DNA from 3 places in the Bradyrhizobium prioriisuperbiae genome. Region 3 is predicted to be linked to each of the others. Evidence: predicted binding sites of a transcription regulator. Region 3 holds the regulator's gene; each other region holds the start of a gene.
The links. The regulator PhoB, encoded in region 3, activates phosphate uptake and scavenging genes when phosphate is short. The targets are predictions, from matches to a motif close to TGTCATNNANCTGTCAT.

Region 1: phnC (phosphonate ABC transporter ATP-binding protein) is a predicted target of PhoB. The motif match lies at 2,178-2,194, and genes of this name have one in related genera.
Region 2: RS897_RS11220 (alkaline phosphatase D family protein) is a predicted target of PhoB. The motif match lies at 1,773-1,789, and genes of this name have one in related genera.

What each region holds. Positions count from the first base shown of each region.
Region 1 is NZ_CP135921.1:3,026,278-3,030,331, forward strand. It holds gene RS897_RS14195 (DUF1045 domain-containing protein) at 1-245, opposite strand, end outside; gene RS897_RS14200 (alpha-D-ribose 1-methylphosphonate 5-triphosphate diphosphatase) at 267-1,454, opposite strand; gene RS897_RS14205 (LbetaH domain-containing protein) at 1,447-2,115, opposite strand; gene phnC (phosphonate ABC transporter ATP-binding protein) at 2,330-3,151, shown strand; gene phnD (phosphonate ABC transporter substrate-binding protein) at 3,230-4,054, shown strand, end outside.
Region 2 is NZ_CP135921.1:2,389,466-2,393,519, forward strand. It holds gene RS897_RS11220 (alkaline phosphatase D family protein) at 132-1,703, opposite strand; gene RS897_RS11225 (TAXI family TRAP transporter solute-binding subunit) at 1,826-3,262, opposite strand; gene RS897_RS11230 (4a-hydroxytetrahydrobiopterin dehydratase) at 3,453-3,752, shown strand; gene RS897_RS11235 (YkvA family protein) at 3,861-4,054, shown strand, end outside.
Region 3 is NZ_CP135921.1:1,491,341-1,495,394, forward strand. It holds gene RS897_RS06975 (aspartate aminotransferase family protein) at 1-502, opposite strand, end outside; gene RS897_RS06980 (GcrA family cell cycle regulator) at 1,012-1,521, shown strand; gene phoB (phosphate regulon transcriptional regulator PhoB) at 1,622-2,323, opposite strand; gene phoU (phosphate signaling complex protein PhoU) at 2,338-3,051, opposite strand; gene pstB (phosphate ABC transporter ATP-binding protein PstB) at 3,077-3,892, opposite strand; gene pstA (phosphate ABC transporter permease PstA) at 3,889-4,054, opposite strand, start outside.

The sequences.
Region 1 (4,054 bases), 1.5 Mb from region 3:
ATCAGGTCGGTCTCGCTGTTGCCCGGGGCCAGCGCGAACGGTGCCTTCAGGGTGGCGTGAAAGCCGTACTTGCGCGGATCGCTGGTCAGGCCGTGCCAATCAGGCACGGTCTCCACGAGGCCATTAGGGAAAGGCCTGACATCACCGCTGAAGGCGTCGTAGCCGAGGATGTCAGCGCCGAAGTGATAGAGGTCGCTGTTGGGCGCCGGCACAAAATAGATCGCGTATCGGGGGAAACTCGTCATGTCTCTTAGAATAGAGCGGCGTCAGGCAGCCGCAACCGTCTTGCGCGCCACGGCGCCCAATCGGGTCAGCCGATCGGCCTCTGTCAGGTGAACGACGCGTCCCGCGGCGACGACGGCAACGATGCGCGGCCGCAGCGGGACGCGATCATCGACCAGGATGAGGTCGGCGCGTTGTCCTGGTGCAAGCCGGCCGCGATCGGTTAGACCGGCCGCGGTCGCCGGGGCTGACGAGACCAGCGCCCAGGCTTGTGGCAGCGGCAGGATGCCGTCGGCGGCGAGTCGGAAAGCGGCCAGCAGCGGTGCGGGATAATAATAGTCCGATGCCAGCACCGAGCAGAGCCCCTTGGCGATCATGTCGGACGCCTTGGTCCAGCCGGTGTGGCTGCCGCCGCGCACCACGTTGGGTGCGCCGAACACGATGAAGTCGCCGCCGTCGGCGGCGTCGCGCGCGGTCTCCTCGTTGACCGGGAATTCGGCGATGGTGACGCCCTTGGCGCGGAATGCCTGCCGCTGGGCCGGGCTTTCATCGTCATGCGACAGCATGCGCACGCCATTGGCGCGGGCCACCGCGGCGAGACGGGAAATGGATGCAGGCACCTCGTCGGCGCGGGCCAGCACATCGGCGACCAGTCGGTCGAAGGCCTCGTTGGACAGGCCGGTGCGCTCCACGGTCTTGGCGCGCTTCTGCGGCCGATCCAGGCTGGCGACGATGGAGCTCATATGGTCGTTGAAGGCGAGCAGATCGATGCGGCCCGCTGCCAGCCATTGCTCGATGGTCGGTTCGGCATCGAGGTTGTAGGCCTCCTGACGCAAATGAAAGCGCGTGTCGGCCGCGAGCCTTGGGCGTAGCGCCTCGATGGTGTCGAGCAGCCGCTCCGCATTGCTGCCGCTGCGCAGCCCCGGCTCCCATGACCAGGTGGTGGCGTGGAATACGGTGGTGATTCCGTTGGCGATGGCCTGGCGGTCGCTGTCGACCAGCGCCACATCGATCGGGAAGTCCACACCCGGGCGGGGCATCATCTGCCGTTCGAAGGCGTCGCCATGGATGTCGACGATGCCCGGCAGCACCAGCAATCCGCTGGCGTCAAGGCCGAGAGCTGCCGTGCCCGCGTCCAGTGCGGCGATGTCGCGGACCGCCGTCTGCAGGCTGGTTTCACGGATGTCGTTCTGGACAAGGGCGCGGCCGCCATGAATCAAAAGATCAGTCACGATTGCGTCCGTCTTTGGTTGCGAGGCGGCGTGCCGCTGCCTCTGGTTCATATTTGTCGAGAAAGTCTTCGATGGCGAGATGGCGAAAATCCGGCAACGCGACGCGCAGGGTCTCATGATCCCAATCCCACCAGGCGAGCTCGATGAGGCGCTCGGCAACCGCTTCCGGAAAGCGGAGCCGGATCGGGCGGGCCGGATTGCCGGCGACGATGGTATAGGCCGGGACATCCTTGGTGACGACGGCGCCGGCCGCGATCACGGCCCCGGTGCCGATGTTGCGGCCCGGCAGCACGATCGCGCCATGGCCGATCCAGACGTCGTGGCCGATGTTAATGTGATGGCCGCGCCGCCATGCGAAGAAGGCGTCGTCGTCGCTCTCACCGGGGAAATAGCTGCCGGAGCGATAAGTAAAGTGGGCCTGCGTCACCCGCTGCATCGGATGATTGCCCGGATTGATCCGGGTCATCGCCGCAATCGAGCAGAATTTACCAATCGTTGTATATGTGATCTGGCTGTCATTCACGACGTAGGAGTAGTCGCCCATGGTGACTTCGTGAAGGACGCTGCGCGCCCCGACCTCGCAGTACGCCCCGAGCTGCGTGTCCTGAAGTTTGGCTGAGGAATCAACGAGAGGTGTAACCGAGAGTGCCTTGCCGGCCATGATATCGTCCGCGCCAGAGCGGATGCGCGTGCATCCGGACCGCGACGTCGTCTATCGTTTTGATGACGAGATCATGACGTGCGCGTGACGTTTGCGGTCTTCTCCCCGCGTTTCTTGGCGCGACCATCGCGCGCACATCGCCGAAACTGTCACACAACTGTAGAATCCCGGCGCTAGCGGTGGTGCAACGCGAAATGATGAAGTGGAGCATCGCATGCTGGTGGTGGATGGTTTGACGTGCCGTTTCGGCGCAAAGACCGCCGTGGACAATGCGTCTTTCTCCATCGCGCCGGGAAGCTTTATCGGCGTTATCGGCCGTTCCGGCGCCGGCAAATCGACCCTGTTGCGCATGATCAATCGCCTCGCGGAGCCAACTGCGGGGCGAATTCTATTTGAAGGCGTCGATGTGACGGCGCTGCAGGGACGTGATCTGCGCAAATGGCGCTCCCGCTCCGCGATGATCTTCCAGCAATTCAATCTGGCCGGACGTCTCGACGTGCTGACCAACGTGCTGATGGGGCGGCTGTCGGACATTCCGTCCTGGCGCTCGCTGCTGCAGCTGTGGCCCGACGAAGACAAGGCGATTGCCTTGTCGGCGCTCGAGCAGTTCGATATCGCTTCGCTTGCCGCGCAGCGCGCGGATCAGCTCTCCGGCGGACAACAGCAGCGCGTGGCGATTGCCCGGGCGCTGGTCCAGCAGCCGGACATCATTCTGGCCGACGAGCCGATCGCCTCGCTCGATCCGCGCAACACCCGGATCGTGATGGACGCGCTGCTGCGCATCAACAAGCACTTCGGCATCACCGTGATGTGCAACCTTCATTCGCTCGATCTGGCGCGTAGCTATTGCGACCGCCTGATCGGCATGTCGGCGGGACGGGTCGTGTTCGACGGCGCGCCTGCGGCCCTGACCGACCAGATCGCGCGTGAACTGTACGATCTTGAGGCCGACGAAGTGATGGACACCGCGCCCTCGGATATGCCCGCGGGCGTCGTCATCCCGGTCCCGGCACTCGGGACGGTCGCCGCGGCGTAAGTGCCGCCCTTTTTGTAAGCCTGTCCCGTTCGCGGGCCCGGCACTGAACTGTTGACCACCAAAAAATCAGGAGACACCATGATCACCCGTCGTATCGTTCTGGCCGGCGCTGCTGCGCTGGCTTTTGTCGCTTCCCCCGCGCTGGCGCAGGACTGGAAGGCAAAATATCCCGAACTGACCTTTGCCGTGGTGCCGGCGGAGAATGCCTCCGGCGTGACCGAGCGCTGGACCCCGTTCGTTAGCTATCTGGCGAAAGAGCTGGGCGTGAAGGTCACGCTGCGCATCGCCAACGACTACGCCGCCGTGATCGAAGGGCAGCGCTCCGGCAACATCCAGATCGCGAGCTATGGCTCCGCCTCGTTCGCCCGCGCCCGCCTGACCGGCGTCAAGACCGATGCGTTCGCCAACGACATCAACGCTGATGGCAGCACCGGCTACTATTCGATGTTCTTCGTCAAGGCGACGAGCTCCTATCAGAAAATCGACGATCTGAAGGGCAAGAACCTCGGTCTGGTCGATCCGAACTCGACCTCCGGCAACAACGTGCCGCGCTTCGAGCTCGACAAGATGGGCATTGCCGATGCCGACACCTATTTCGGCAAGGTGGTCTTCACCGGCAGCCATGAGAACGCGTTGCTGGCGCTGTCCCAGGGCACCGTCGATGTCGCGGCCAACCAGTGGACCAACGATGACGATTCGACGCTGCAGCAGATGCTGACCAAGGGCATGCTGAAGAATGCCGACGGCACCCCGATGAAAAAGACCGACTTCCGCATCATCCACAAGTCGGCGCCGATCATCAACGGACCCTACGCCTACAATTCGGACCTCCCGGAAGACCTGAAGGCCGCGATCGCCAAGGCGTTCCAGGATGCGCCGACCAAGAACAAGGCGGCGTTTGAC
Region 2 (4,054 bases), 900 kb from region 3:
TCGCCGATCACGCAGGTGCCAGCCAAGTCAAAGCTTGATCTGAAAATGGGGCGGCAATTGGTTTGTGAGAAGCGCGGCCACTGAAGCTGCCATGGCCGCGCGGATCGAAGCGGTGACGGGCGATCGCCGGTTCAGCCCATTCTCGGGTCCAACGTTACCGACCACAACGCCGTATCGGCTCGATCGCGCAGGGTTACGGTTAATTGCCCGGTCGCACCTTCGATCTTGCAATGGCCGAAGAACTGCATGCCGGCCGAGGGCGGCAGGTTCTGCTTGTCGGCGCCGGGCGCCTTGATGAACTTGATCTCGGGGCCAAACGTGTTGTCCATCGGGTTGGGGCCGAAGGTGCCGGCGTGCAGCGGGCCGGACACGAACTCCCAGAACGGATCGAAATCCTGGAACTGGGCCTTGTCCGGATTGTAATAGTGCGCAGCCGCATAATGCACGTCGGCGGTCAGCCACACCGTGTTGCGGATGCCGGCGGTCTTGATGAAACGCAGGAGATCGGCGATTTCGAGTTCGCGGCCGCGTGCCGGGCCGTCGCCCTGGGCGATGGCTTCCGATCCCTTGCTGTTGGTCGCGTCGTCATAAACGACGATGCCGATCGGCATGTCGGAGGCGATCACTTTCCAGGTGGCGCGCGAGGCCAGCAGTTCGCGCTTCAGCCAGGCCAGCTGATCGGCGCCGATGAAGTACGCGTCGGGGCCATAAGTCGTCTGCAGATTGTCGCCGTTCGGGCCGCGATAGCTGCGCTCGTCCAGCATGAACACGTCGAGGTGCGGGCCGTAATTGATGGTGCGGTAGACGCGGCCCGGCTCCACGATGCTTTCGCGCATCGGATACATCTCGTGAAAGGCGCGTGCGGCGCGCGCAGCCAAGAGCGTGATGTCGCGCTCCTTGTAGGTGGCGGGCAGTTGTTTCGACAGCGACCAGTTGTTGGTCACCTCGTGGTCGTCCCACTGCACGAAGATCGGCACCTCGGCATTGAATGCGCGCAAATTGTCGTCGAGCAAATTGTATTTGTGCGCGGCGCGGTATTCGGCGAGCGTTTCCGCGACCTTGGCTTTTTCCGGGATGGTGATGTTCTTCCAGATCTTGCCGTCGGGCAGCTTCACCTCGGCGGGGATCACGCCGTCGGCATAGATTGTGTCGCCGGAGTGGATGAAGAGATCCGGATTGTGTTTGCGCATGGCGGAGAAGATGCTCATGCCGCCATCGTCCGGATTGATGCCCCAGCCCTGGCCTGCAACGTCGCCGCCCCAGACGAAGCTGACGTCGCGGCGGCTTCCCGGCGCGGTGCGGAAACGGCCGACCACCGGCTCGCCGACGATGTCGATGTGCGACAGATCGCGAAAGCGCGCGCGATAGAAGATGGTCTGGTCCGACGGCAGGTTCTCGATCAGCATCTTCGCCGTGAAGTCGCTTTCGGGCAGCGCATTGATCGGCGGCAGCGCGCGGGCGTCCTTGAATGATTCGGTGGTCGCAACTTCGACCATCAGTTGCGCGGGACGATCGGCGCGAGCCCAGACCACGCCGGAGTCGAGCGACACGTCGCCCGCCTGCACGCCGTGGGTGACCTGCGGCCGGTCCGCGGCGCGGCTCAGATAGGGCATGGCGATGCCACCGAGGGACGTCATCGCGCCGGTGGCTGCAGCGGTGGTCAGGAAACGGCGGCGGGAAATCGGGCCCTGGCGAATCGGCATGAAGGAAGCTCCATCTTTGGAAGTGTTCCAAACCATGGGTAGCCACGCTTACAGCGCGAAAACGGATCCATGAAAGTTTGATGACGCTGCACTGAAATTACGGTGCGGCATCTCAGCGCGTATTAAGCGCGCAACTGCACTGTCGGGCGCGGTGGCGTCGCCATCAGCACGCTACGGCGGTCGGCGACTGCGGTGTGGAACTGCTCTAGCGCGATGTTGAACGCAGTCAAAGGGCCGTCGTCGATCGCGCCATCTTCGTAGCAGCGCAGCGTATTTCGCAGGATGGTGTCGGCCTCGGCCTGCATCCCGTCCAGTTCTTGGTGGGTGCTGGCCTGACGAACCTGCGACAGCATCTCCAGCAACCGGTCTCGTAACGTGGTGTTGTTCTGGCGTTCGTCGCGCTTCAGATAGCCCGCGAACCAGGCGCCCAGCGAACCCATGGCGGAGAGGCCCATGATGCCCCACCAGATGAAATCGCTGTAGCGATCGAGGAAGGTCTTTTCCTCGCCGTCGACATAGGCGGCCGCGCCCGGATGTGCCGGGATGTCGGCGTCCTTGTCGGTGTCGGGGGTTTCGATCTTGGACGCCGACGGCGCTTCGGCGGCAGCGTTCTGGCGCTGCGCGAAAATCTGCCGCGTCAGCATGCCGATGGTGGCTTCCGACAGCGATTTCCGTGCCACGATGTGGTGCGAGAAGCTGATGGTCTTCACCTCTTCCTCGGGGCGCGGCGGCACGCCGCCGAGGACACCGGCGGGGATTTCCGCCGCGTCATAGGCCGGGAAGTTCTGCGCGATCGCATCAGCTGCGTCGATGGCGAGGAAGGTCGGCTCGCCGCCATCTTTCTGCGAGGCCGCGAGCGCGTCCGCTGTGATCTTGCTGTTCAGCGGGCCGGCGGCCAGGAACGCGTCGACCTTCTGCGTGCGCGTGGCTTCGGCCACTTCGTTGGTCGAGAACTGCACGACCTCGACCTTGGCAGGATCGACGCCGTACTGACGAAGGATCACTTTCAGCAGGTTGATGTTGGCCGTTGTTTTGCCGATCACGCCGACGCGGCGGCCCGCGAGATTCTGGATTTTCTTGATCGGGTTTTTGACTTTCTTGCCCTTGCCGGGGGAGGGAACCCACAGCACCACGAGATTCTTGCGCAGCACCGCGACACTTGCAGCGTCCTTTGGCACGTCGAGATCGCCGCGGATAACAGCGAGATCAGCGACCTTGTTGGACAACGCCGCCGCACTTGCGGTCGCACCTTCGGTCGGAATGATTTTCAGTCGGATATAACCGCGCTCGCGGGAGAAGGTGTGGGCCAGTGCCTGCATCACCTTGACGTCTTCGCTGTTGGGCGGCCCGACGGCGATCTTCAGCGTCACCGGGCGCATGGCGATGTAAATCGCGCCGACCACCACCAGCACGATGGCCAATGCCGCCGCCAGCGGCATGAAGATGCCGGCGCCCTTCGGGGCACGTTTGCCGCGGACGGGCGTTGGTCCCGGCACAGGTTCTCCCGGGCCGCTCAGGGGAGGCGACCGTGAAAACATCTGCTGGAGGTTCAGGTTCATCAGCACCGGTCCGATTGAGAATATAATTATAGCAAATTTAGGAGCTTAAGAGCATGCCCCGGTCCTGCGATCGGCAGATACCGGTTCATGGTTACCAGCCGCCAATCGCGGCACCGCAATTCGATCCCGTTATGTTTAGGGTGAGACTGGCCAGGACGGGGTCAAGTTCATGTGATGACAGGAGGTTTCGATGGTTGAAGTGATATCCGGCGAGGCGAGGCAGGCGGCGCTGGCGGAGCTTCCGGGCTGGTCCCAGGTGAACGGGCGGGATGCCATCGCCAGGACCTTCGTTTTCAAGGATTTCAACGAGGCATTCGGGTTCATGACCCGGGTGGCGCTTGCGGCCGAGAAGCGCGATCACCATCCGGAATGGCGCAATGTCTACAAGACTGTAGAGGTGGTGCTGACGACCCATGATGCGGGCGGCGTCACCACACGCGACATCGAACTGGCCAAAATCATGAACAAGGCGGCCGGTGCTGCGTCCTGAAGTCGCGGCTGCAATCTTGCGATGAACGGACGCGGTCCCCAAGTGTGCGGTGGCGATGGATGCGGACTCCGGTTCCGGCGTCTTCATCTCACTTGATGGAGCGTTGCGATGGGAACCGAACAGACAGCTGATTTCGAGCCGGCCGATCAGCCAGCTCAGGATCGCGCGCGCGTTCGACGAGATCTCTGGGCGAAGATCAAATCGGTGACAGCACAACTGCCGTTCGCCGAGGATTTGCTTGCGGCCTATTACTGCGCCTTCGACCGGCAGACGCCGCGCCATGTGCAGGTGGCGCTGCTCGG
Region 3 (4,054 bases):
TGTCGCCATGGGGAACCTGGTCGAACCCTTCGACGCGGGGACCGAACCCTTCGAGATATTTTTCCTGGCCGCCGGCGGCCAGTGTCGCCAGCGTCCGGCCATGGAACGCGCCTTCGAACGTGATGATCCGGTAACGCTCCGGCTTGCCCTTCGCCGCCTGATATTTGCGGGTGACCTTGATGACCGCTTCCATCGCCTCCGCGCCGGAATTGGCGAAGAAGACGACGTCGGCAAAACTCGCCTCGCAGAGGCGCGCGGCAACCTTCTCGCCGTCCGGGCTCTTGAACAGGTTCGACATGTGCCACAGCTTTGTCGCCTGCTCCTGCAGGGCGGCGACAAGATGCGGGTGCGCATGTCCCAGCGCGTTGACCGCAACGCCACTGGTGAAGTCGAGGTAGCGCTCGCCGTCGGTGCCGTGGAGCCAGACGCCCTCACCGCGCTCGAACGCGAGATCCGCCCGTGCGAACACCGGCATGAGATGGGACGACGTGTTGGTGCTCATGGCAACTCTGCTTGCAAACCTGATTGAACTTTCGGGCGGGCCCTGTCGACAGACCACGATGTGACTCCAAACACTCAGGATTTGGATCGGACACCGCGAGATCGGACGATCGATGGACCTACCCCGGAAACAAAACGTGCCGCCTCGTCGGGCAGCACGCGGCAGTTATTCTATTGGCGCGTCCAATACTGTCAACCTGGCTGTCAACACGGCAATGGTACTGAAAAGCCGCAGAAAAAGCCGTTTATCAAATTTCTATTGCAGAACATGTGGACTTGTGATGCCCGACTCTTGCGCGTGAGTCACGGCATATTGTAGCTTCGGGATGGTCGGATACGACATCTCGTGCGGCAGATCTGATCCTTAACGGTCTCGGTAACAGCGTAGACGCCCGGTTGCGACAGGCGCATCCGGCGAGGGCTAAGGGATTCTGCCGGCAGGGATTTTTGAGACACAGACGTCGCCGACGGCCTCGCGGTCGAAAGGCGCGACACGAAGGGAATGGTGCGATGACGGTAATGGGTTGGACCGACGATCGCGTAGAACAGTTGAAAAAACTCTGGGAGGCGGGTCTTTCGGCCAGCCAGATCGCCGCGGAACTCGGCAATATCACCCGGAATGCGGTGATCGGAAAGGTCCACAGGCTCGGCCTGTCGGGCCGCGCCAAGAGTCCGTCCTCGGCTGCCCCGCGTCAGCGCAAGGCGCGGCCGGCCCAGCATATGATGCGGATCGCGCGGCCGATGTCGCGCGGCAATACCGCGCTTGCGCATGCGTTCGAGGTGGAGGCCGAGCCGGATCCGGTGGCCTACGACAACGTGGTTCCGATGAGCCAGCGGCTGTCGCTGCTGGAACTGACGGAAGCGACCTGCCACTGGCCGGTGGGCGATCCCGGCAGCAGTGATTTCTTTTTCTGCGGCGGCAAGGCGCTGGGCGGCCTGCCCTATTGCGCGCATCACTCGCGTGTCGCGTATCAGCCGGCGAGCGATCGCCGCCGTGACCGCCGTCCGTCGGGCAAGTAGTTCGGCAAGTCGCCGCACGCAGCGGCGGATACCTGGAGAAACAAAAAAAACGCCTCATCATCGATGAGGCGTTTTTTGTTTGAGCTGGCGAAGACCTGCGTCAGTCGACTTTGGCGAAGCGGTCGTCGAGTGCATAACCCGCGCCGCGTACGGTGCGGATCGGATCCTGGTCGCGGCCGAAGTTCAAGAGCTTGCGCAGCCGACCGATGTGCACGTCGACGGTTCGCTCGTCGATATAGATATCGCGGCCCCAGACGCCGTCGAGCAACTGCTCGCGGCTGAAGACACGTCCCGGATGCTCCAGGAAAAACTCGAGCAGGCGATACTCGGTCGGACCGAGATCGATCGGCTGGCCGGAGCGGGCGACACGACGCTTGTCGCGATCGAGTTCGATATCGCCGTAGGTCAGCACCGTGGCCAGACGCTCGGGACTCGCGCGGCGCAGCAGGCCCTTCACCCGTGCCAGAAGCTCCGGAACCGAGAACGGCTTGACAATGTAGTCGTCGGCGCCGGTCGCAAGCCCCCTCACCCGTTCGCTTTCCTCGCCGCGCGCGGTCAGCATGATGATCGGCAGTTGCTTGGTCTCGGGACGGGTGCGCAGCCGGCGGCAGAGCTCGATGCCGGACAGACCCGGCAGCATCCAATCCAGCACGATCAGATCGGGAATTCGCTCCTTCAGCCGGGTATCGGCTTCGTCGCCGCGGGCGACTGTCTCAACGTCGTAACCTTCGGCATCGAGATTGTAACGCAGCAGCGTGGTCAACGCTTCTTCGTCTTCGACAACCAGAATGCGGGCGCCCATGTCTTTTCCTTAGTTCAGTTGCCGGAGGCGGTGGCGAATGCAGTCATATCGCCCTTCGGGCGCTGATCCTGCATCTGCTGGCCTTCGACCATATAAAACACCGTTTCGGCGATGTTGGTGGCGTGATCGCCCATCCGCTCGATGTTCTTCGCGCAGAACATCAAATGGATGCAGAAGCTGATGTTGCGGGGATCTTCCATCATGTAGGTGAGCAGTTCGCGAAACAGCGACGTGCAGATCGCGTCGACCTCTTCGTCGCCCTTCCAGACCGCCATCGCAGCCGGCAGATCGTGGGCGGCGTAGGCGTCCAGCACCGACTTGATCTGCGACTGCACCAGGTTGGCCATGTGCTCGAGGCCGCGGATCAGCTTCAGCGGATGGAAATCATTGTCCAGCGCGCTGACACGCTTGCCGATGTTCTTGGCGAGGTCGCCGATCCGCTCGAGATCGGTGGTCACGCGCATCGCGCCGACGATCTCGCGCAAGTCCACGGCCATCGGCTGACGCCGGGCGATGGTGAGAACGGCACGCTCCTCGATGCCGCGCTGCAGCTTGTCGAGCTCGGCATCGGCCGCGACGACCCGCTGGCCCAGCGCAATATCGCGGCGGATCAACGCATCGACCGACTCGACGATCTGCCGCTCGGCGAGGCCGCCCATTTCGGCGACCAGCCGGGTCAGTTCCTGCAAGTCCTGGTCGAAGGCTTTGGCTGTATGTTCGAAGGCCATCATGTTCTCCCGCGCCTATCGCGCCTCAGCCGAACCGGCCGGTGATGTAGTCCTGTGTCCGGCGGTCCGACGGGGTGGTGAAAATCTTGGTCGTCGGACCGAATTCGATCAACTCGCCCAGATACATGAAGGCCGTGAAATCGGAGACACGCGCCGCCTGCTGCATGTTGTGGGTCACGATCACGATCGTATAATCGTCCTTCAGTTCGTCGATCAGTTCCTCGATCTTGGCGGTCGAGATCGGGTCAAGCGCCGAGCATGGCTCGTCGAACAGGATCACCTCCGGCCGCACCGCGACGGTGCGCGCGATGCAGAGCCGCTGCTGCTGGCCGCCCGAGAGGCTGAGGCCGTTATCGTTCAGCTTGTTCTTGACCTCGTCCCACAGCGCCGCCCGGCGCAGGGACTGCTCGACCCGGTTGTCGAGTTCGCTCTTCGACAGCTTTTCGTACAGCCGGATCCCGAAAGCGACATTCTCGTAGATAGACATGGGGAACGGGGTCGGCTTCTGGAAGACCATGCCGATCCGCGCCCGCAGCAAATTGAGGTCCAGCCCCGGCTCCAGGATGTTGGATCCGTCGAACGTGACCTGGCCGCCGGCGCGCTGGTTCGGATAAAGGTCATACATCCGATTGAGGACGCGCAGCAGGGTGGACTTGCCGCAGCCCGACGGTCCGATGAACGCGGTCACCTTGTTCGCATAAAGCGACATGGTGACGCTCTTCAACGCCTTGGCCTCGCCATAGAAGAAGTCGAGATCGCGGATCGCGATCTTGTCCTTGAGAGAAGCGGTGTCGAGCGACGGAGGACTCGCCGACGAGGGGGTCGCTGTGGCCAAATTCATGTCGATTTCCTTGTCCCGGCAAGCGCGCGCGCCGAAATACTGAGTACAAGCACAGAAAGCGTGATGATGAGCGCGCCGGTCCAGGCCAGCTTCTGCCAGTCCGCGTAGGGGCTGAGCGCGAACTGGAAGATAACGACCGGAAGACTCGGCGTCGGTGCATTG